3 regions of the Bacillus sp. SCT118 genome follow, and region 3 is predicted to be linked to each of the others. Evidence: riboswitches for the same ligand, from Rfam matches in the RefSeq annotation. Region 3 holds a riboswitch; each other region holds the start of a gene.
The links. Region 3 has a riboswitch for thiamine pyrophosphate ahead of thiC (phosphomethylpyrimidine synthase ThiC). Riboswitches for the same ligand answer to the same signal wherever they lie in the genome.
Positions count from the first base shown of each region.

Region 1 (8,061 bases), 290 kb from region 3:
GATCCATTTATGATAAATGGATTTTGCCCGGGCAACATCATTTGTTCCATGGATCAAAGCTCTGCCGTCCCGGAACAGCACCATTTTCATATCATCCGAGCGGCAAGAAATTAAATACGGGTTCGCAGCCACTTCAAGCCCGGCCTGTCTCAGCTGACCGGCAAGCGCTTCAAGATCCGCTTCTTTTGTAACAGATGATCTGATCTGCACCGTGTTCCTGCCGCACAATACAGCCGCTTTTGTTTGATTTTCATATGACAAAAACGGAAAATCCTTTGTGCCGCAGCTTGGGCATGCGTCATGTTTGAGACTGGCCGCTCTCACTTCTGACCGCTCGTTTTTCCACAAGTCAAAGGAGCGCAGCACCGGCTCGCACTCCTCTCCCGTCAGCAGCTTCAACGCATCTGTTACCTGAAAGACTGCTACCTGCAAAACAGCCGGACTGATGATGCCGGCTGTGTCACATGTTGCTCCGCCAATCGGAAGTGTATCGAGCAAGCAATGCAGGCAAGGAGTAGAACCCGGCACCACGGTAAAGGTGAGGCCGTAGCTCCCTACACAGGCACCATAAAGAAAAGGAATCCCTTCCTTTACCGCAGCATCATTTACGATCAGGCGGGTTTCAAAATTATCAGCCGCATCCACAATAATCGATGCATCCCTAATCAGCTCGAAGATATTTTCTGCTGTCACATCCATGACAAGGCCGGTCACATCAACATCGCTGTTAATCGAACGGAGACGGCGCTCCGCAGCGGCTGCTTTCGGCATTTCTTTTTTGACATCATTTTCTGTATACAGCTGCTGGCGCTGGAGGTTGCTCCATTCCACATAATCTCTGTCGGCAATTTTCACAGAGCCGACTCCCGCTCTCACCAGCATTTCTGCACTGGCTGTTCCGAGCGCGCCGGCGCCGATAATCACGGCGCGCGCTTCTTTCAATTTTTTCTGGCCGGATGAGCCGATCGGAGCAAACAGCTCCTGCCTTGAATACCTGCCCGTCATACAGGAAGACCTTCTCCCGGACTGCTTGCCGTTCCGTATTGCTTAAGCGGGATTCGGCCCGCCTCATAAGAAAGGCGTCCTGCTTCCACCGCGAGCTTCATGGCACGAGCCATTTTCACAGGATCGTCAGCGCCCGATACAGCCGTATTGAGCAGTACGCCATCCGCTCCAAGCTCCATTGCGTATGCCGCATCTTTAGGCGAGCCGATTCCAGCATCCACGATGACCGGCACTTTCGCCTGTTCAATAATAAATGACAGATTCAAAGGATTTAAGATTCCTTGTCCCGATCCAATCGGAGATGCACCCGGCATGATGGCATGAACGCCGAGCTCTTCCAGCTTTCTCGCCAGCACAACGTCATCCGACGTGTACGGGAGCACAATAAAGCCTTCTTCAAGAAGCTGTTCAGACGCTTTTAATGTCTCAACAGGGTCAGGCAGCAAGGAACGGCTGCATCCGATGACTTCAACTTTAATCATGTCACAAAGGCCTGACGCTTTTGCCAGCCTTGCAATCCGAACCGCTTCTTCAGCAGTACTGGCGCCCGCTGTATTCGGCAGAAGCGTATATTTGGATAAATCAAGCTGTTCCAGAAAATTCGGCTGAGATGCTTCAAAGATGTTCATTCTCCGCACAGCAAATGTTAAAATTTCAGACTCAGAAACAGCTACTGCTTCCTTTTGTATGTCAAACGATGGGTATTTCCCTGTGCCCAGCAGCAATCTTGATTGAAATGATTTTCCGCCAATTGTTAACATGCTCATCCGCCTCCTACAAAATGGACAATTTCAATGACATCACGATCACAAAGCTCAACCTCGTGATAGCGTTCTTTCCCGATTATTTCTTTATTTCTTTCCACGATAACGATTTTATTTTCAAGCTGATACGACGCCAGCAGGTCTTGAATTGTACCTGTGTCTTTTTCCCACTTCACGTCTTTACCGTTCAGCTGTAGCATCATATCTGAACCGCCTCCTTGCGATCAATTCGGAATGCGTGCAGCCAGTCTTGGTTGACCTCTTTATTCATGATGAGATCACTGATCAAAGCGCCCGTTGCGGGAGCAAGCAGGATCCCATTTCTGAAATGGCCAGCCGCAAATAAAATACGGCTGTCCTCAGGATGTCTGCCGATGTACGGTTTTCCATCCTTTGTTCCCGGCCGGAGTCCCGCCCAAAAACGATCCACCTTCATATTCTGTATAGCCGGCAGCATCGTTTTTGCTTTTTTCATAACCGATTCCAATCCGCCAAGATCCGGTGTTTCACTCCAGTCCCCCGGCTTCATTGTCGCGCCGACAACCAGTCTGCCGCTTTTTCTCGGTACGATATAGCAATGGTCATGGTAAAGCGTTTTTGTCAGCGGGATATCATCATTCCAAACGGACAGGCACTCCCCTTTTACAGGGAGAAAAGCATTGTTCAGTCCGAGCTGTTTAAAAAACATTCCGCTCCACACCCCGCTGGCAACGACAACATGATTAGCCCATACGTCTCCACTAGGGGTCTTGATGGACAGGGCTTCACCGTCACGTTCGACATGCAGGACGGGCGTATGCTCAAAAATCTCCGCCCCAAGCATTTTTGCTGCTTTCACATATGCCTTGCAAACAAAATAAGGCTCCACATGCACATCATCCTGAATAAAAGATGCACCAAAGATGTCACCAGACGCATACGGCTCTTTTTCTAACACCTCTTCTTTTGAATACCAGCTGACAGAGTCCAAATCGTCCATCTGTCTCAGCTGCAGCACATCTTCTTCAGAAAATGCAAGCTTAAACATACCGCCGTTATGCTGCCTGATATCCACACCGGATATTGCATAAAGCTCTTCTCCAAGACCTTTGTACAGACGCTGGCTGTGCATGGCGAAATCAAAAAACGCGTCACGTTCCTCGCATTCGGCATGGGCGCCCAGCATTCCGGCAGCGGCACTTGTCGTTCTGCCGCCCATTGTTCCGCTTTCAAATAATGCGGTGCTTTTGTTTTCCTTTGCCAAATGATAAGCAATCGCGGAACCGATAATTCCGCCTCCAATCACCACTGCTTCATAATGCCTTTTCATAGCGCATCTCCTTTAGCTTGCGGGAATATCGTCTGGCTGCTTCCAAAGGCTCAGCGGAAGAGAAAATTCCTGACATAACAGCGATACCGTCTGCTCCTGCTTGTTTTACGTCTCTTAACCTGTCCGGCGTCATCCCCCCGATGGCTATAACAGGGATGGAAATCCGCTGTTTGATATCTGCCAGCAAAGACACCCCTCTGCCTTCAAGACCCTTTTTGCAATCCGTTTCAAACACATGGCCGAACAGCACGTAGTCCGCGTCTTCCTTTTCTGCTTGAACCGCTTCCTCCAGTGAATGCACCGACCTCCCGATATGAAGGTGTGGAAATCTGGCTCTGACCTGCTTCGGTGAAAAGCTGCCGCTTGGCAGCTGCACGCGGTGAATAGTAGAGAAAAGTGCAATATCCACGCGCCCGTTCATCACCAGTTTTCGTTTATCTATACCGCCTTCAAAAATAAGCTCGAGCAGTTTCAGAATATCCGCCGCCGATTTTGAGCGTTCCCGAATGTGAATAAAATCAACTTCATTCTGAATCGAAATGATGGTTCTCGCTAGCTCTTCTACCGGCTTGCAGTTATCCGTTATGGCGTGAAGCTCCACATTCCTCCACCTCTTTTATGCCGCGCTCCGACCAGCCTTCTTTTTGATAGGCCATTCCCCAAAATTGATATTCATAGAAGCTGGAGATGACAAAATTCTCTTTCATCTTGGCACGCACTTCCTCCGTGCTGTTTTCCGCCAGCTCATCAAAGCGGTTGATTTGCTCCTCAACCTGTTGTCTAAACCAGTCACCGCCGTACGTCCCAATCCACTTTTGATAAATCGGATGCCCAGGATCGCAATGCAGTAATTTCTCACCAACCTCGTAATAGAGCCAGTAGCATGGCAGCAAGGCCGCTAAGATTTCAGCGAAATTCCCACTCAAAACCGAACGGTACATATGGGATGTATAAGAGTACGCCGTAGGAGACGGCTTAAACGCCTTACGCTCTTCCTCGCTGATTTCCAACAGCTCGGCAAACTCGCGATGAAGCGCCATTTCCGCCTCATATGTACCTTGGGCATGGCTTGCCATCCTCCCCGTTGTAAAAAGGTCCTTCGCATAAGCTGCGCCAAATGACTGCACCTTTGCAAAATGCGTTAAGTAATAGGAATCCTGAAGTACGTAGTATTTAAAACGGTCAATCGGAAGCGTTCCGTCACCGATTCCTTGAACGAACGGATGGACAAAGCTCCCCTCCCACCATTCTGCGGCTGCGCTGCGGCATTCTTCTGAAAACTTCACAAATCATTCCCCCTCTGAAAATAAAAAAACCACTTTCCCGCAAGGAAAAGTGGTTTGGAATTGGCATAGTAAAATAACACAAATACCGCTCCACTTCCCTACGCAGGTCTGAACCTGTTCAAGTTATGAGGGTCTAAAAGTCACACTTTTATCTCAGCCCTTATGAAGGACACCCCTAGTGGTTAAACGAATACATATTGAATTGTTCTGCACCTCTATATTAACACGAATCCTTATTTGGTCAAGATTTATCCTTCCAATGTTTTCTTAAGATCCGTTACGTACCCCCGAGATCCGGTGACAATTAAGCGATCTCCCAGTTTCAGCCTAGTATCCCCATGAGGAACAATGCTGTCCACACCTCTGAAAATCCTGACAAAGATGACGTCACCTGTTAAAGGGAATTCCCGTAAAATCACACCGTCGTATTTACTGTTCTCCATATTAATTTGATACAGTGAAGACTCCTGGTTCGTGAGCAGCTTCATGACGCCAGGCGCTTCAATCAGTGCGCGAAGCAGCGTTTTTGTCGACAGCAGAATAGAAAAGATGCTGATTCCCTGCTCCTTCAGAGCTGCTTCATGCTCCGGTGATCCTACGCTTGCAATGACTCTTTCTGTGCCTTTTTCTTTTGCAAGTAATGCAATGTCTGCATTCATATCTTCATTTCCTGTCGCCACAACGAGGATATCCGTTTCAAAAATGCCGAGTGATTCAAGCGTCTCGTGTTCATAGTCAGAAATTGTTTCAACAGCAAACACTGATTCTGACAGCTTTTCCTCCGCATTCTCTTGGTAGACGTGTACAACACGCACGTCATACTCTTCCTCTGGCAATTCGAGTGTAACAGGCAAAGTCATTTGATTGGCGCCGATGAACGTAATCGTCTTTTTCTCCTCCGGCTGCTCTTCCCGTTTGTATAATTTTTTAAAACAGATCGGCGTAAAAATACTTGCAATGACGGCTACTAAAATTAGCGCTCCTGACATATTTGCACTGATCACGTGAAGCTGCTGGCCGATTGTTGCAGCAGCAATCACGAGCGAAAGCGTTGATGTCAGCAAGAAACCAGACGCGAAAATGGTTCGGTTATCATACCACTTCTTTAAGTACATGACAGGAATGATTTTGCTGACTAACAGCGCCAGCAGCAGGAGCGGAATCATGATTAAAATTGTTTTATCCTGGAAAAGAGTCCAAATATCAAGCTTCACACCGACCATCACAAAGAAAATCGGTATTAAGAACCCATAACCGAATGAGTCCAGCTGCTGAACAAGTTCTTTGTTTGGCGAAAGCAGGGAAACAAGAACCCCCGCTAAGAAAGCGCCGAGAATATTTTCCGCCCCAAGTGATTCAGACAGGGCAACGAGTACAATGATTAACGTAAAAATGGCACGCGTCCCGATCTGGATCGTCCCTTTTGACATGGATTGAACAAAAGAGCGATGTTTGAAGACCCGGCCGAAAAAGTAAAGCACCACTCCGGCCGCAAACAGAATCATCAGGAGCCACATGTTTCCGCTGTCCTCTCCGTATAAAGAAGAAAAAACAGCAAGAAGAATCATCGTGGCCAAATCAGCAATAACAGCAACAAGCAAAATAATCTGCCCGATATTTGAATTCATGATCCGTTCTTCTTTTAATGTTGGAACGACAACGCCTAACGATATCGTTGAAATAATCAGGGTCATTAAAAAAGCATTTTGGATAAATCCAGCCAAGACGAACCCATAGGACAAGAGCAATGATAAAATAAAAATGCCGACAAAAATAATAGATGCCGCAGCAAACGTATTCGGCGCTTCCTTGCCATTCGGCAGGAACTGCTTTTTCTTCCCTTTCTCAAACGATGAAAAATCAATTTCAAGCCCGCTTAAAAACATTAAAAAGATAAATCCGAGCATAGAAAGTGTCTGGAGCCAGGTGTCACCCTCCACAACTAAATTAAGGCCGCTTTTCCCAATAATCAGCCCCATAATGATTTCTGCAACAACAACCGGGATGCTGAGTTTAAACCGATGCAAAAGGATGGGTGTCAAAAATGCAACGATAAGTACAACAACTAAAGATGCGACAGATGTATGCGCCATAATAAGAACCTCCTTCTTTAGATCAGGGTTATGCCAGTTCTCACTCAAAGAACAAAACCTCATTTTTAAAAAACATAACGCGATTTTAACAAGGGTGATGATGAAAAATAAAGTAATATGGTCTTAATCCTGTTTAGAAAATGATTCTTCTATAATTTGCACATAAAAGCTTGTGATGACTCACAACACTTTGCTTCATAATAAATAAAACAATCGGTAAGGAGGATACCGCATGGCTTACGATATCATCAGCGATATTCATGGCTGCTATGACGAAATGACTGCATTAATCCAGAAGCTTGGCTATACAATCAAAAATGGAGTACCTGTCCACGAAGAAGGCAGGGTGCTTGTTTTTGCCGGAGATTTAACTGACAGAGGGCCTAAATCGATAGAGGTCATCCGATTTGTAGCAGGCGCTTACGAAAAAGGCGCTGTACGTTATGTCCCGGGAAACCATTGCAATAAATTATATCGTTACTTAAAAGGAAATCCGGTAAAAGTGATGCATGGTCTCGAAACAACAGCGGCAGAGCTTGAGGAACTTTCCAAAGATGAGAGAAAAGCAGTCAGTGAACAGTTTATGAAGCTGTACGAAACAGCGCCGCTTTACGACATCTTACATAATGGAGAATTAGTTGTCGCCCATGCTGGCATAAGAGCTGACGATATCGGCAAATATACCCGCAGAGTGAAGGACTTTGTGCTTTACGGTGACGTGACGGGTGAAACATATCCGGACGGCAGACCCGTCAGACGTGATTGGGCGGCAGCCTATAATGGAAAGGCTTGGGTGGTATACGGTCATACACCTGTGAAAGAGCCTCGGAAGGTCAATCGCACCATCAACATTGATACAGGCTGCGTGTTCGGAAATCAACTGACAGGCTTTCGCTTTCCAGAAATAGAAACCGTCTCTGTTCCAAGCTCCCTGCCTTACGACGAATCAAGATTTCGCCCCATATAAAAAAGGAGAGAATCAATGATTCTCTCCTTTTATCAGTTTTCTCATGTCCTGAGGCAGTGGAGCATGAAACGTCATGTTCTCCTGTGTCAGCGGATGGATAAACGAAAGATGCTCGCTGTGCAGAGCCTGCCGGCCAATTTCCTGTCTCGTTCCGCCGTACAGTGTATCGCCGCACAACGGGTGCCCGAGATAGCTCATATGAACACGAATTTGATGGGTTCGTCCAGTCTCAAGCTGCAATGCCACCGAGGTCATGTCATCATTTGCACATGTGACGTAAAAATGAGTAACAGCCTTCTGGCCGTCCGGTGTTACCGTCCGTTCAATAATACTGTCAGGATGTCTGCCAATCGGAGCATCGACTGTTCCCTCCATCTGTGCCATCCGCCCGTGAACCACTGCCGCATACCGGCGTTTCACAAGGCCGTTTTTTTGCGCAGACGATAAAATGGAGTGGGCAAATCGATGCTTGGCAACAAGCATGACACCTGATGTATCCCGGTCTAGCCGGGTGACAAGATGTACTGTCGCCCTCACTCCGTTTTTTTGATAATGATCAATAATTCCATTGGCAATGCTGCCGGAGGGGTGCTCTCTCGAAGGGATTGATGACACATACGGCTGCTTGTTTATCACA
Region 1 covers NZ_CP191225.1:2,818,282-2,826,342, forward strand. The annotation lists gene thiF (thiazole biosynthesis adenylyltransferase ThiF) at 1-1,005, opposite strand, end outside; gene thiG (thiazole synthase) at 1,002-1,772, opposite strand; gene thiS (sulfur carrier protein ThiS) at 1,769-1,969, opposite strand; gene thiO (glycine oxidase ThiO) at 1,969-3,078, opposite strand; gene tenI (thiazole tautomerase TenI) at 3,062-3,679, opposite strand; gene tenA (thiaminase II) at 3,654-4,364, opposite strand; TPP riboswitch at 4,443-4,551, opposite strand; gene ACQVGT_RS14450 (monovalent cation:proton antiporter family protein) at 4,613-6,457, opposite strand; gene prpE (bis(5'-nucleosyl)-tetraphosphatase PrpE) at 6,690-7,424, shown strand; gene ACQVGT_RS14460 (RluA family pseudouridine synthase) at 7,437-8,061, opposite strand, start outside.
Region 1: another riboswitch for thiamine pyrophosphate. It lies ahead of tenA (thiaminase II); the one in region 3 lies ahead of thiC (phosphomethylpyrimidine synthase ThiC).

Region 2 (8,061 bases), 2.0 Mb from region 3:
TGTATCCAGCCGGGAGAAGTCATTCAGTCTTATTATCCGGACCAACCGAAGCTCGCGCCGGCTTTCGTCCGCCACGCACTTGGCATTAGAGGGATTGTCTGTATTGTGGAGAGACCTGGTGCTGTTTACACAGGTGATAAAATAGAAGTTCATTCCTATCAGCGAAAAGTCAAACGAAAAGCAGAAAGGGTCTGATGAAATCAGGCCCTTTCTATCTTTTCTTTAATTTCTTTCATTTGGCTGAGATGCCGTTTTTCATGATGGCCGATAAAATCGATCCACTGTCTGACAGTCAGCTCTTGAAACACAGGATGCGGAAGCACTCTTTCAAAATCTTCTTCTTTCAGAGAGGCAATCGCAGCAGTCAGCTGCTCTCTTACCACATCAAGCTCACGTTTCATTTGGCTGCCTGAAATAAAATCATGCGCAGGCTCAAGATGACTCGGGGCTTTCCGTTTATTATTTCTGTCCTGTGCTACCTCAAGCGGTTTTTCTTCAATTTCTTTAATCGGAGCGTCCTTTACACGTTCCTTCAACATTTTTTGTGCGGTCATATCGATTTTTTTCAAATGGTCAAGAACTTCCCGTATGCTCCATTCTTCAGCAGAAGGCTTTTGGTTCAGCTTTTCGTCAGAAAGTCCTTTCAATTCGTTCCACGTTTCTAATCTGGCTTCATTAAAGATACTCATCATATCTCCTCCTAAAATGACATTACCATATATATAAGCAATTATCATTTATAAAGCACTTCAAATGGGTTATTTGTCTTAAAATTTTGAAACTTTTCCCGTGGTGTCTCGTATAAATGGTAACGGCAGCCGTTCATCAATGCATTGATGAAGAAAGGATGAGGAAATTGGAGTTATTTGGAGTACCTATACAAACAATTTATCTTTATACGCTTATTATTGCGGGCAGCCTTACGCTGTTATTTCTGTTTTTCGGAGATGTATTTGCAGGGCTGCTGGAAGGCATTCCGTTTCTTAATCCGACATTAGTGCTCTCATTTTTCACATGTTTTTCAGCGGGCGGATATATAGGTGAACTCGTATTGCCTCTGTCAAGCTTGCTGATTGCGCTTTTATCTTGCATCCTTTCAATCATGCTGGTGGTATTGCTTCACATCTTTGTACTGGTACCATTATCATCTGCAGAAGAATCATTGGCATATAGAGAAGATGATCTCAGAGGAAGACTCGGTAAAGTGATTACAGCTGTTCCGGTTGACGGGTTTGGTGAAGTGGTCATAGAAGGGATAGGAGGCACCATTTCAAAGTCAGCGGTCAGTTTTGATAATCAGCAGATCAGTTACGGGACAACGGTGTTAGTCGTAGATATTAACAACGGAGTTCTTTCGGTTACTCCGCATGAACCCATTTAACATAAAAGGAGGAATTTGATATGACAATGCCGATTATAATGATCATCGGAGTTGTATTCTTTTTATTAATTGCACTAATAGCTGTGTTTATTACGAAGTATCGTACAGCAGGGCCTGATGAAGCGTTAATTGTAACAGGGAGCTATCTGGGGAATAAAAATGTTCATGTCGATGAAGGCGGCAACCGTATTAAAATCGTCCGCGGCGGAGGAACCTTTGTCCTTCCCGTCTTCCAGCAGGCAGAGCCGCTAAGCTTATTATCAAGCAAACTCGATGTTTCGACACCTGAAGTCTATACAGAACAAGGAGTGCCAGTAATGGCCGATGGAACTGCGATTATTAAAATCGGCGGTTCTATAGGAGAAATCGCTACAGCGGCCGAACAATTTTTAGGGAAATCAAAAGACGACCGTGAGCAGGAAGCGCGGGAGGTTTTAGAAGGCCACCTTCGTTCCATTCTCGGCTCAATGACAGTAGAAGAAATCTATAAAAACAGAGAAAAATTCTCTCAAGAGGTGCAGCGTGTCGCTTCACAGGATCTCGCGAAAATGGGGCTTGTAATCGTCTCGTTTACCATTAAAGATGTTCGTGATAAAAACGGTTATCTTGAATCATTAGGGAAACCGAGAATTGCCCAAGTAAAACGCGATGCTGATATCGCAACAGCAGAGGCTGATAAAGAAACCCGAATTAAGCGGGCAGAAGCCGATAAAGACGCAAAAAAATCAGAACTTGAACGGGCGACGGAAATCGCTGAAGCTGAAAAACTCAATCAGCTCAAAATGGCTGAATTCCGCAGAGAACAAGATACGGCAAAAGCGAATGCCGACCAGGCATATGATTTAGAGACTGCCAGAGCGCGCCAGCAAGTCACAGAGCAGGAAATGCAGGTTAAAATTATCGAACGCCAAAAACAAATAGAACTAGAAGAAAAAGAAATTCTTCGCCGTGAACGTCAATACGACTCAGAGGTAAAGAAAAAAGCCGATGCAGACCGTTATTCTGTTGAGCAGTCCGCAGCAGCTGAGAAAGCCAAACAGCTCGCGGAAGCCGATGCCAAGAAGTACAGTATTGAAGCAATGGCAAAGGCTGAGGCGGAAAAAGTAAGAATTGACGGGCTAGCAAAAGCAGAAGCGGAAAAAGCGAAAGGAGAGACAGAGGCAGAGGTTATCCGCCTGAAAGGTCTTGCAGAAGCGGAAGCAAAAGAGAAAATTGCGGCTGCCTTTGAACAGTACGGGCAGGCGGCGATTTTCGATATGATTGTCAAAATGCTTCCGGAATACGCGAAACAAGCAGCGGCACCTCTTTCAAATATTGATAAAATCACCGTTGTCGATACAGGAGGAAGCGGTGAATCAAGCGGAGCAAACAAAGTAACCAGCTATGCGACGAACTTAATGTCAAGTCTGCAAGAAAGTTTAAAAGCATCCTCGGGAATTGATGTAAAAGAAATGCTTGAGAACTTTTCAGGAAAAGGAAACGTAAAACAAAGCATTAATGAATTAACCAATGAAATCAAAGAAGCCAAAACGATCCAAAAATCAGAGTAAGGAAAGGGCAGAACCGTATGGTAACTGTACGTGAAGCGAAGTTAGAGGATATAAAGGACATTGCAAAAGTGCATGTAGACAGCTGGAGGACAACATACCACGAAATTATCCCGATTGATTATTTAAACAGCCTGAACTATAAGGAATTTGAAGACAAATGGAAAAGTCGCTCGTTAAAGGGAGTATTTGTTGCTCAGGACGAAAAGGGTTCAGTATTCGGCTTTGCTTCATTTGGACCTATTCGCTCTGAACAAGAAGTCTATGACGGCGAGTTATACGCTATTTATCTTCTGGAAGAGCGCCAGCGATAAGGTGCAGGCAGGGCGCTCTTAGCAAAAGGAGCGGAGTTTTTGCTTCAACATGGTTTTTCAAGTATGTTTGTTTGGGTTATTGAGCAGAATCCCTCGATTATATTTTATCAGGCCTATTCTCCTGAAAGAGTAGCGGAGGACAACTTTGAAATTGACAGAGTAAGGCTGAAAGAAGTAGGTCTTGGCTGGCCGTATCTTTCAGCTTTAAAAACACTTCTTAACAGATAACGAACAATCCCCCAGCGGAATTCGCTGGGGGATTGTTATTTTTACGCTTTGTCACTTTTAAGCAAACGGGGTGCTGTCATAAATAATAAACATAGGACAATTGCACAAATAATGAATGAAGGAACCATGTAAGTCGCATTATAAGTTAAAGAATAAAGCCATACCGGTGTTCCTTTTGGAGCAAAGCTGCCGAAAAACACAGCTCCTGAAATGACATGCGCGGCATAGCGCAGCAAACTGCCGATAAAAACTGCGCTGACCACTGAAACAATCAATTTCCCTTTTGTTTTTGATACAGCGGCTTTACGGACAGAAGAAGCGAAACAGCCGCTTATGCCGATTGCTGCGAAAGCGACAATGTAATCTAACAATAGCTGTACAGGATGTTGAGCAAACAAGTTTCCGATTGCTATTTGTACTAGACCTGTCAACAAACCTGTAGTAAGACCTGCTTTGACACCCCAGCGAAACGAAATTAAAAAGATCGGAATCATCATGATGGAGACCGAGCCTCCTTGAGGCATGCTAAGAAACATTCCTGAGACAATGTCTAAAATAACGGCTGCCGCTGTCATAATGGCAATTTCAATAAGGCGAACCAGTTGCTTAGATTGATTCATATCTATCTCCTTCCATTGACAGACAACCAAAAGGACAACAAAAAAGCAGCACGCGGAAGGATGAGAAAAGTTCCACGCACTGCTTTACGATCTGCAATTCATTTGACTTTGCCACATCCCTACGCCAGCGTTAACTAACAGGTTCAAAGGGTCAGAACGAAACCGCTCACTCTCAGCTTTAATGCTCCCCTTGTGGTCATCAGTATTTAGTTCGTTTCTACTATACAAGAAAACGAAAAAAACAACAAGATCACATGACTGATGTATATGTTCTTTTAAGAAAGTTATATGATACACACGCTTTAGAAATCATGGCGAGGATTATAGTTTATTTGTTTTATAGATTTTTTAAAAAAACTATTGCAATAAATAAATACAGGTGTTATATTATTAAACGTCGCTGATGCACAGCGGACACAAACTAGATGCTTCAAAACAACTTGAAAAAAGTTGTTGACAAAAAAGAAGCTGAATGTTATATTGGTAAAGATGCTTCATTGAGAAGTGACGAAATGATCTTTGAAAACTAAACAAGACAAAACGTACCTGTTAATTCATTTTTATAAATCGCACAGCGATGTGCGTAGTCAGTCAAACTAGGGCCTGCACGACGCAGGTCACACAGGTGTCACCGCAGGATGCGGTGAACTTAACCTGTGATCCATTTATCGGAGAGTTTGATCCTGGCTCAGGACGAACGCTGGCGGCGTGCCTAATACATGCAAGTCGAGCGGACAGATGGGAGCTTGCTCCCTGATGTTAGCGGCGGACGGGTGAGTAACACGTGGGTAACCTGCCTGTAAGACTGGGATAACTCCGGGAAACCGGGGCTAATACCGGATGGTTGTTTGAACCGCATGGTTCAAACATAAAAGGTGGCTTCGGCTACCACTTACAGATGGACCCGCGGCGCATTAGCTAGTTGGTGAGGTAACGGCTCACCAAGGCGACGATGCGTAGCCGACCTGAGAGGGTGATCGGCCACACTGGGACTGAGACACGGCCCAGACTCCTACGGGAGGCAGCAGTAGGGAATCTTCCGCAATGGACGAAAGTCTGACGGAGCAACGCCGCGTGAGTGATGAAGGTTTTCGGATCGTAAAGCTCTGTTGTTAGGGAAGAACAAGTACCGTTCGAATAGGGCGGCACCTTGACGGTACCTAACCAGAAAGCCACGGCTAACTACGTGCCAGCAGCCGCGGTAATACGTAGGTGGCAAGCGTTGTCCGGAATTATTGGGCGTAAAGGGCTCGCAGGCGGTTTCTTAAGTCTGATGTGAAAGCCCCCGGCTCAACCGGGGAGGGTCATTGGAAACTGGGGAACTTGAGTGCAGAAGAGGAGAGTGGAATTCCACGTGTAGCGGTGAAATGCGTAGAGATGTGGAGGAACACCAGTGGCGAAGGCGACTCTCTGGTCTGTAACTGACGCTGAGGAGCGAAAGCGTGGGGAGCGAACAGGATTAGATACCCTGGTAGTCCACGCCGTAAACGATGAGTGCTAAGTGTTAGGGGGTTTCCGCCCCTTAGTGCTGCAGCTAACGCATTAAGCACTCCGCCTGGGGAGTACGGTCGCAAGACTGAAACTCAAAGGAATTGACGGGGGCCCGCACAAGCGGTGGAGCATGTGGTTTAATTCGAAGCAACGCGAAGAACCTTACCAGGTCTTGACATCCTCTGACAATCCTAGAGATAGGACGTCCCCTTCGGGGGCAGAGTGACAGGTGGTGCATGGTTGTCGTCAGCTCGTGTCGTGAGATGTTGGGTTAAGTCCCGCAACGAGCGCAACCCTTGATCTTAGTTGCCAGCATTCAGTTGGGCACTCTAAGGTGACTGCCGGTGACAAACCGGAGGAAGGTGGGGATGACGTCAAATCATCATGCCCCTTATGACCTGGGCTACACACGTGCTACAATGGACAGAACAAAGGGCAGCGAAACCGCGAGGTTAAGCCAATCCCACAAATCTGTTCTCAGTTCGGATCGCAGTCTGCAACTCGACTGCGTGAAGCTGGAATCGCTAGTAATCGCGGATCAGCATGCCGCGGTGAATACGTTCCCGGGCCTTGTACACACCGCCCGTCACACCACGAGAGTTTGTAACACCCGAAGTCGGTGAGGTAACCTTTTAGGAGCCAGCCGCCGAAGGTGGGACAGATGATTGGGGTGAAGTCGTAACAAGGTAGCCGTATCGGAAGGTGCGGCTGGATCACCTCCTTTCTAAGGATATTATACGGAATATAAGACCTTGGGTCTTATAAACAGAACGTTCCCTGTCTTGTTTAGTTTTGAAGGCTCATTCCTTCGAAACGTGTTCTTTGAAAACTAGATAACAGTAGACATCACATTCAATTAGTAATACAAGATATCACATAGTGATTCTTTTTAACGGTTAAGTTAGAAAGGGCGCACGGTGGATGCCTTGGCACTAGGAGCCGATGAAGGACGGGACGAACACCGATATGCTTCGGGGAGCTGTAAGCAAGCTTTGATCCGGAGATTTCCGAATGGGGAAACCCACCACTCGTAATGGAGTGGTATCCATATCTGAATTCATAGGATATGAGAAGGCAGACCCGGGGAACTGAAACATCTAAGTACCCGGAGGAAGAGAAAGCAAATGCGATTCCCTGAGTAGCGGCGAGCGAAACGGGATCAGCCCAAACCAAGAGGCTTGCCTCTTGGGGTTGTAGGACACTCTGTACGGAGTTACAAAAGAACGAGGTAGATGAAGAGGTCTGGAAAGGCCCGCCATAGGAGGTAACAGCCCTGTAGTCAAAACTTCGTTCTCTCCTGAGTGGATCCTGAGTACGGCGGAACACGTGAAATTCCGTCGGAATCCGGGAGGACCATCTCCCAAGGCTAAATACTCCCTAGTGACCGATAGTGAACCAGTACCGTGAGGGAAAGGTGAAAAGCACCCCGGAAGGGGAGTGAAAGAGATCCTGAAACCGTGTGCCTACAAGTAGTCAGAGCCCGTTAACGGGTGATGGCGTGCCTTTTGTAGAATGAACCGGCGAGTTACGATCCCGTGCAAGGTTAAGCAGAAGATGCGGAGCCGCAGCGAAAGCGAGTCTGAATAGGGCGCATGAGTACGTGGTCGTAGACCCGAAACCAGGTGATCTACCCATGTCCAGGGTGAAGTTCAGGTAACACTGAATGGAGGCCCGAACCCACGCACGTTGAAAAGTGCGGGGATGAGGTGTGGGTAGGGGTGAAATGCCAATCGAACCTGGAGATAGCTGGTTCTCTCCGAAATAGCTTTAGGGCTAGCCTCAAGGTAAGAGTCTTGGAGGTAGAGCACTGATTGGACTAGGGGCCCCTACCGGGTTACCGAATTCAGTCAAACTCCGAATGCCAATGACTTATCCTTGGGAGTCAGACTGCGAGTGATAAGATCCGTAGTCGAAAGGGAAACAGCCCAGACCGCCAGCTAAGGTCCCAAAGTATACGTTAAGTGGAAAAGGATGTGGAGTTGCTTAGACAACCAGGATGTTGGCTTAGAAGCAGCCACCATTTAAAGAGTGCGTAATAGCTCACTGGTCGAGTGACTCTGCGCCGAAAATGTACCGGGGCTAAACGTATCACCGAAGCTGCGGACTGTTCTTCGAACAGTGGTAGGAGAGCGTTCTAAGGGCTGTGAAGCCAGACCGGAAGGACTGGTGGAGCGCTTAGAAGTGAGAATGCCGGTATGAGTAGCGAAAGAGGGGTGAGAATCCCCTCCACCGAATGCCTAAGGTTTCCTGAGGAAGGCTCGTCCGCTCAGGGTTAGTCGGGACCTAAGCCGAGGCCGAAAGGCGTAGGCGATGGACAACAGGTTGATATTCCTGTACCACCTCCTCACCATTTGAGCAATGGGGGGACGCAGGAGGATAGGGTAAGCGCGGTATTGGATATCCGCGTCCAAGCAGTTAGGCTGGGAAATAGGCAAATCCGTTTCCCATAAGGCTGAGCTGTGATGGCGAGCGAAATATAG
Region 2 covers NZ_CP191225.1:1,070,822-1,078,882, forward strand. The annotation lists gene ACQVGT_RS05345 (MOSC domain-containing protein) at 1-195, shown strand, start outside; gene ACQVGT_RS05350 (DinB family protein) at 201-689, opposite strand; gene ACQVGT_RS05355 (NfeD family membrane protein) at 857-1,381, shown strand; gene floT (flotillin lipid rafts scaffold protein FloT) at 1,402-2,931, shown strand; partial or broken gene ACQVGT_RS05365 (GNAT family N-acetyltransferase) at 2,949-3,470, shown strand; gene thiT (energy-coupled thiamine transporter ThiT) at 3,512-4,090, opposite strand; TPP riboswitch at 4,190-4,291, opposite strand; rRNA gene ACQVGT_RS05375 (16S ribosomal RNA) at 4,756-6,305, shown strand; rRNA gene ACQVGT_RS05380 (23S ribosomal RNA) at 6,476-8,061, shown strand, end outside.
Region 2: another riboswitch for thiamine pyrophosphate. It lies ahead of thiT (energy-coupled thiamine transporter ThiT); the one in region 3 lies ahead of thiC (phosphomethylpyrimidine synthase ThiC).

Region 3 (8,061 bases):
TCCTGAATCGTTTTCTCCCCTTTTCTTTTTTGACTCCCATCAATAATCCCTCCTTTTTCATACAAAAAAGGCCCTTATCTAAACGATAAGAGCCTTCGGTGTTCCGATCAGCGCGATAAATTTGAAAAATTTGTACTGACCATGTTAATTCATACAATACCGACCTGTCAACTATTTTTTGAGAGTGTTGACACTGTATCAGATTGCATCTCCGCTTTTTCCTTATACACTCTTTTCCCCTAACGCATAAGCTAGAGAAACTAGAATACGAGAGAAAGAGAGGTGGGAGTGTGGAAAAGACAAAATTGACCGGACGTATCGTAACACGGGATGATCCGGACTATCGAGAGAAACGATGGGAGACTACGTAAATTGGCCAGATATCGAAATCAGAAACTGGCCAAGAACATATTACGGCGAAAACGTTGAACGACTCCGCCGTGTCAAAACGAAATATGATACAGAAAATGTTTTCCGCTTTGAACAGAGTATTCCGCCGCTTCGACGCTCTCTGTTTTTCTAAAAAAAAATCAAGATGGAGCATTCTCCATCTTCATCTTTTTTATTGATATAAATTGCTTCCCGTATCGACAAACTCTTTTGCTTTTTCTTTTAATCCTTTATTTATGGCTTCTGCTTCACTGAGATCGTTTTTCTTCGCATAATCCCGAATATCCTGTGAAATTCTCATGCTGCAAAATTTCGGACCGCACATGGAACAAAAGTGAGCGGTTTTTGCTCCTTCAGCAGGCAAGGTTTCATCATGGTATTCAAGCGCTCTCTCCGGATCAAGAGATAGATTAAACTGATCCCGCCAACGGAATTCAAAACGGGCTTTCGATAACGCATCATCCCGGATTTGCGCCCCAGGATGCCCTTTTGCAAGGTCTGCAGCGTGCGCAGCAATCTTATATGTAATGACTCCTTCACGAACATCATCACGGTTTGGCAGCCCTAAATGCTCCTTCGGCGTTACATAACAAAGCATTGCTGTCCCGTACCAACCGATCATCGCCGCTCCGATCGCTGAAGTAATATGGTCATATCCCGGGGCAATATCCGTTGTCAGCGGCCCCAATGTGTAAAAAGGCGCTTCTTTACAAATGTCCATTTGTTTATCGACGTTCTCTTTGATTTTATGCATCGGAACATGTCCAGGCCCCTCAATCATCACCTGAACATCATGCTTCCAGGCAATTTGCGTCAGCTCTCCAAGCGTCTCTAATTCAGCAAACTGCGCTTCGTCATTGGCATCAGCAATTGATCCGGGACGCAAACCATCCCCAAGAGAGAAAGCAATATCATACGTTTTCATAATCTCACATATTTCTTCAAAATGTGTGTATAAAAAGCTTTCTTGATGATGAGCCAGACACCACTGCGCCATAATCGCTCCCCCGCGTGACACAATACCAGTTGTCCGTTTGGCAGTCAGCGGTACATACCTAAGCAAAACACCCGCGTGAATCGTAAAATAATCCACTCCCTGCTCTGCCTGCTCGATTAGCGTATCACGATAAATCTCCCACGTTAAATCCTCCGCTACGCCGTTTACTTTTTCAAGCGCCTGATAAATCGGAACAGTTCCCACAGGCACGGGGCAATTGCGGATAATCCATTCACGCGTCGTATGAATATCTTTTCCGGTAGAGAGATCCATCATTGTATCTGCTCCCCAGCGGATGGCCCACGTCATTTTTTCCACTTCTTCTTCAATGGATGACGTAACCGCTGAATTCCCGATATTTGCATTAATCTTCACATGAAAATTCCGGCCGATAATCATTGGCTCACTTTCAGGGTGATTAATGTTTGAAGGAATAATCGCCCGGCCGCTGGCTACCTCGTCTCTGACGAATTCAGGAGACACATGCTCACGAATGGCGATAAATTCCATCTCAGGTGTAATGATCCCCTTTTTTGCATAGTGCATTTGAGTAACATTTTGACCTGCCTTCGCCCTCAGCGGTTTCCGCTTTAATCCTGGGTAGCTTACGTTTGGATTTGCTTTTTTATAACCGTTATCTTCTGGTTTTATAGCCCGACCTTCATACTCTTCCACGTCACCGCGCTCTGTGATCCATTTTTGGCGGAGCGGCTTTAATCCTTCTTGAATATTAATGGTTACTCCAGGGTCCGTATACGGTCCGCTTGTATCATAGACACGCACAGGCGCGTTTTCCTCTTCGCCGAACGATCCCGTCGTCGGACTCAATAGGATCTCCCTCATCGGCACTTGGATGTCCGAAGAAGAACCCTCCACGTATACCTTCTTGCTACCTGAAAAACTTGACATAATGGAAATGTTGGCTTGCTGCACTGAATTGTTTTGCATTACTTTTCCTTCCCCTCTCTACGTTTGAAAGGACAAAATCAAGCCCATAACCAGCACAAAAAACCGGATTCATATAAATGAACCCGGTTACAGTCAGAAAGAAACATATTATTGCCCAGCACGACAATAACAAAAACTATTCCTCTACTTCCCCACGCTGGTACGAACCAGATCAGGTCCAAAGGGTTAAGAAGCTTACCTTCCCTCTCAGCCCGAAAGCGGGCACCCCCAGTAACTATTGATTTCGCCCTCATCTTAACATAAAACCAATCTGAAAAAAAGAGGAATATAGAAAATATTCAGCTAATTCATCCCAAATATTTGACCGGCAACGGGATTTCAGATACTTCATGTTCCCCCATTATCACCCGATATGCCTTTGCACCCGCTCTTGAACTCACGGTTTGAAACAGCTGATCATTTATGAAATGGAGAGCAGCCCCATCATCCGCTGCATAGCCACTGCATAAGAACTTGTTAGATATCAACTGGTGGTATGCCGGTCTCCGATCCTTTTCCCCGTCATAATGGGGACAAAAGCTCCCTTGCAAAAAACCTAAACTTTTCAAACCTGTCAGCGGTCCGGCTGAATCTGTCACCCCTTCTTCAAACCAGCAGATCGCACCGGCACTTAATCCAGCTAGGACCACACCGTTCTTCCATGCTTCCCTGAGAATATGGTCCAGCCCCCACTCTTTCCATAACACAAGTAAATTCCGCGTATTTCCCCCGCCAACATAAATCACGTCCATTTCCATAACAAAAGAAGCTAAATCTGTTGATGGCGGCTTAAACAAAGATAAATGAGACGGCACACAATCCAGTGTTTGAAATGCATGATAAAACCGCTGAATATAGTTTTGGGAATCTCCGCTCGCCGTCGGCAAAAAACAAATACGAGGCTGCTCTCGTTTTGATTGATTGAGGATATATTGATCGAGGGACAAATTATCCGGCTCCATCGAAAAACCCCCGCCCCCCATCGCAATAATCTGCTTCATCATCACACCCCCCAACAAATTTGTTGCTTATTATAGCATTTTGTATAGAAGCAAGAAACAAAGCCAAATACTTTCTTATCAGGAGCTGCTAAAAAAACAAAGGAGGTGGTTTCCCATTGAACAAAGTCTTTGCCCCAAAGATATTCTTGATTTGTTAACAACAATAAAAACCAGCATTAACAAATACACTGTCGCAATAACAGAAGCCGAAAATCCCCACATCAGAAGAGCGTTGCATGATCAATTAGATACAGCCATTCATCTCCAAGATGAACTGTCAGATTTTCTGTTAGAAAAGGGGTGGCTCGGGTGAGCAATTTCAAATCGATTCGCTTTTATCTTACAGCAAAGACCACCAAAAGAGACGGGATCTCAAAGATGAGATGCCGTCTCTTTTTTATTGCTCCACTCTTCTTAAAGCCTCGTTTACCGTTTCTTTTATAAACGCGTCTTCACCGCTTAATCGGTCTAAACTGAGATCGCCGTTTCTCAGCCTTTCGGAAATATTGTTTATATCTTCCTCTACTGTGATTTGCAGCTCACCAGCCAAAAACATTCTGTGTAATTCATCTGCAACCAAACTTTCTTTATTCACTTCCATCCACTCCTTTATTTTCAATATTATTCTTAGTCTGTCCCTAGGCCGAGACGAATAATAGGAAAAAAGTATGAATTAAACGAATCTTTTTTCCTCCTTCTTACGTATATCTGTTGAGAAAAAAGAAAAAGGGGAAGATCTAACATGTCATTTTTTAAAAAGCTTGCGGCAAGTGCCGGAATTGGAGCTGCAAAAGTAGATACAATTTTAGAAAAAGACGCATATTTTCCAGGAGAAGAAGTACGGGGAACGGTACATGTCAAAGGCGGAAAAATCGCTCAGGACATCCGTTATATCGATTTACAGCTTAGCACACGGTATGTCATTGTAAAAGACGATGAAGAGCACCGGAAATACGCTACAATTCATTCTTTCCGGGTCACTGGTTCATTTACCATTCAGCCTGGTGAAGAGCATCAATTTCCGTTCACATTCACTCTGCCTCTAGATACGCCGATCACTGTAGGGAAAGTAGAGGTTGCCGTGGTGACAGACCTTGACATTCAAGGCGGTATCGATAAATCCGATCATGACCGCATTTTCGTTGAAGCGCACCCTTGGATTGAAAATGTGCTTGAAGCAATCGAAAACCTGGGCTTCCGTCTTAACGAAGCAGACTGCGAACAAGCGCCCTACTTCCAGCGTCGTCTTCCGTTCGTTCAAGAATTCGAATTCGTTCCGACTTCCGGATATTATCGTCAGATGCTTGATGAATTAGAGCTCATTTTCCTTTTAGACGAAGACGGTTTGGAAATCATTTTCGAAGTCGACCGCAGAGCTAGAGGACTCCGAGGGTGGCTGGAAGAGATGTATAATGACGGAGAACAGCTTGTACGCGTCCGTTTCAGCCAATCAGAGCTTGAAGATACAGAAGAGCTAGAAGAGGTGCTAGAAGAGATCCTAGACCAATACGCTGAGTAAATAAAAAATAAAAACCCGTTTCTGTTAAGAAACGGGTTTTTCAGTATACCGGTGGTCGGGGTCGAACCGACACTCCAGAAGGAACACGATTTTGAGTCGTGCGCGTCTGCCAATTCCGCCACACCGGCAAGTTTTACGTCGTATCTAACCGACGAATATAAATATATCATGGATCTCATAAAGTGTCAACGTATTTCAAAAAAGTTTTTTTGGAAATATAAAATAAAAGTGTTGAAAGACTAGCTAAACAGCCGCTTTATAATAGGCCTCGGAACTTAACTTGTTATGATAAATCAAAGCATTAAAAAAATGATCTACTTATGTAGATCATTAATATGATTAGTTATAATGATAAAATACAAACACCAATTCAACTTACCATGTAAGTAAAATTGGTGCCGAGGGCCGGACTTGAACCGGCACGGTAGTCACCTACCGCAGGATTTTAAGTCCTGTGTGTCTGCCAATTCCACCACCCCGGCAATAAGAAGGCGACACCCGGATTCGAACCGGGGATAAAGGTTTTGCAGACCTCTGCCTTACCACTTGGCTATGCCGCCGTAATTGGAGCGGAAGACGGGATTCGAACCCGCGACCCCCACCTTGGCAAGGTGGTGTTCTACCACTGAACTACTTCCGCATTTTTAATGGACTTAATACATTATATGCAGTTGATATAAAAAGTGAGACTGGGCTAGCTGGATTCGAACCAACGCATGACGGAGTCAAAGTCCGTTGCCTTACCGCTTGGCTATAGCCCAATGATAATATGGGGCGATTGATGGGAATCGAACCCACGAGTGCCAGAGCCACAATCTGGTGCGTTAACCACTTCGCCACAACCGCCATAATCTCAAGATGTCATAAATTTGGCAGGGGCAGTAGGAATCGAACCCACACCGGAGGTTTTGGAGACCTCTGTTCTACCGTTAAACTATGCCCCTATAAATGGTGGAGGGGGGCAGATTCGAACTGCCGAACCCTGAGGGAGCGGATTTACAGTCCGCCGCGTTTAGCCACTTCGCTACCCCTCCACATTAAATTTTGAAAAAAACAGTGCCGGCAAGAGGACTTGAACCCCCAACCTACTGATTACAAGTCAGTTGCTCTACCAATTGAGCTACACCGGCATAGGTGGTGGCTCGGGACGGAATCGAACCGCCGACACACGGATTTTCAGTCCGTTGCTCTACCAACTGAGCTACCGAGCCTAAGTATTTAAATGGCGGTCCGGACGGGACTCGAACCCGCGACCTCCTGCGTGACAGGCAGGCATTCTAACCAACTGAACTACCGGACCATTTTAAAATTTGGTTGCGGGGGCAGGATTTGAACCTGCGACCTTCGGGTTATGAGCCCGACGAGCTACCGAACTGCTCCACCCCGCGATGATATAATGGTGGAGGATGACGGGCTCGAACCGCCGACCCTCTGCTTGTAAGGCAGATGCTCTCCCAGCTGAGCTAATCCTCCATCATATAATGACCCGTACGGGATTCGAACCCGTGTTACCGCCGTGAAAGGGCGGTGTCTTAACCGCTTGACCAACGGGCCCAGACTTTCAATTGTAATTATGTATAAGTATCAGTGGCGGAGAGCAAGGGATTCGAACCCTTGAGACGGAGTTGACCGCCTACACGATTTCCAATCGTGCTCCTTCGACCACTCGGACAGCTCTCCAATAATGGCTCCGCAGGTAGGATTCGAACCTACGACCGATCGGTTAACAGCCGATAGCTCTACCACTGAGCTACTGCGGAATGAAGTCTGCCTGGCGATGTCCTACTCTCACAGGGGGAAACCCCCGACTACCATCGGCGCTGAAGAGCTTAACTTCCGTGTTCGGTATGGGAACGGGTGTGACCTCTTCGCCATCATCACCAGACATTTTCAGTGACATTTAACATTATACTATGTATTCTTGAGAAAATCAAGTGTTTTTTTAAAAAACTTATTCTCTCAAAACTAGATAACAGGTGTGACATCATTCAAAAATATGGTTAAGTCCTCGATCGATTAGTATCTGTCAGCTCCATGTGTCGCCACACTTCCACCTCAGACCTATCAACCTGATCATCTTTCAGGGATCTTACTTCCTTGCGGAATGGGAAATCTCATCTTGAGGGGGGCTTCATGCTTAGATGCTTTCAGCACTTATCCCGTCCGCACATAGCTACCCAGCGATGCCCTTGGCAGAACAACTGGTACACCAGCGGTGCGTCCATCCCGGTCCTCTCGTACTAAGGACAGCTCCTCTCAAATTTCCTGCGCCCGCGACGGATAGGGACCGAACTGTCTCACGACGTTCTGAACCCAGCTCGCGTACCGCTTTAATGGGCGAACAGCCCAACCCTTGGGACCGACTACAGCCCCAGGATGCGATGAGCCGACATCGAGGTGCCAAACCTCCCCGTCGATGTGGACTCTTGGGGGAGATAAGCCTGTTATCCCCGGGGTAGCTTTTATCCGTTGAGCGATGGCCCTTCCATGCGGAACCACCGGATCACTAAGCCCGACTTTCGTCCCTGCTCGACTTGTAGGTCTCGCAGTCAAGCTCCCTTGTGCCTTTACACTCTGCGAATGATTTCCAACCATTCTGAGGGAACCTTTGGGCGCCTCCGTTACCTTTTAGGAGGCGACCGCCCCAGTCAAACTGCCCACCTGACACTGTCTCCCCGCCCGATAAGGGCGGCGGGTTAGAAGGTCAATACAGCCAGGGTAGTATCCCACCGATGCCTCCACCGAAGCTGGCGCTCCGGTTTCCAAGGCTCCTACCTATCCTGTACAAGCTGTACCAACATTCAATATCAGGCTGCAGTAAAGCTCCACGGGGTCTTTCCGTCCTGTCGCGGGTAACCTGCATCTTCACAGGTACTATAATTTCACCGAGTCTCTCGTTGAGACAGTGCCCAGATCGTTGCGCCTTTCGTGCGGGTCGGAACTTACCCGACAAGGAATTTCGCTACCTTAGGACCGTTATAGTTACGGCCGCCGTTTACTGGGGCTTCAATTCGCACCTTCGCTTACGCTAAGCGCTCCTCTTAACCTTCCAGCACCGGGCAGGCGTCAGCCCCTATACTTCGCCTTACGGCTTCGCAGAGACCTGTGTTTTTGCTAAACAGTCGCCTGGGCCTATTCACTGCGGCTCTCTCGGGCTTGCACCCTAACAGAGCACCCCTTCTCCCGAAGTTACGGGGTCATTTTGC
Region 3 covers NZ_CP191225.1:3,106,535-3,114,595, forward strand. The annotation lists gene senS (transcriptional regulator SenS) at 1-40, opposite strand, end outside; partial or broken gene ACQVGT_RS15930 (BBE domain-containing protein) at 335-523, shown strand; gene thiC (phosphomethylpyrimidine synthase ThiC) at 563-2,335, opposite strand; TPP riboswitch at 2,468-2,575, opposite strand; gene ACQVGT_RS15940 (Type 1 glutamine amidotransferase-like domain-containing protein) at 2,644-3,336, opposite strand; gene ACQVGT_RS15945 (spore coat protein) at 3,377-3,649, shown strand; gene ACQVGT_RS15950 (hypothetical protein) at 3,734-3,937, opposite strand; gene spo0M (sporulation control protein Spo0M) at 4,079-4,855, shown strand; tRNA gene ACQVGT_RS15960 (tRNA-Leu) at 4,902-4,983, opposite strand; tRNA gene ACQVGT_RS15965 (tRNA-Leu) at 5,249-5,337, opposite strand; tRNA gene ACQVGT_RS15970 (tRNA-Cys) at 5,345-5,415, opposite strand; tRNA gene ACQVGT_RS15975 (tRNA-Gly) at 5,421-5,495, opposite strand; tRNA gene ACQVGT_RS15980 (tRNA-Gln) at 5,545-5,616, opposite strand; tRNA gene ACQVGT_RS15985 (tRNA-His) at 5,626-5,701, opposite strand; tRNA gene ACQVGT_RS15990 (tRNA-Trp) at 5,726-5,799, opposite strand; tRNA gene ACQVGT_RS15995 (tRNA-Tyr) at 5,805-5,889, opposite strand; tRNA gene ACQVGT_RS16000 (tRNA-Thr) at 5,913-5,985, opposite strand; tRNA gene ACQVGT_RS16005 (tRNA-Phe) at 5,991-6,066, opposite strand; tRNA gene ACQVGT_RS16010 (tRNA-Asp) at 6,079-6,155, opposite strand; tRNA gene ACQVGT_RS16015 (tRNA-Met) at 6,167-6,243, opposite strand; tRNA gene ACQVGT_RS16020 (tRNA-Val) at 6,253-6,328, opposite strand; tRNA gene ACQVGT_RS16025 (tRNA-Glu) at 6,338-6,409, opposite strand; tRNA gene ACQVGT_RS16030 (tRNA-Ser) at 6,444-6,535, opposite strand; tRNA gene ACQVGT_RS16035 (tRNA-Asn) at 6,541-6,615, opposite strand; rRNA gene rrf (5S ribosomal RNA) at 6,625-6,740, opposite strand; rRNA gene ACQVGT_RS16045 (23S ribosomal RNA) at 6,852-8,061, opposite strand, start outside.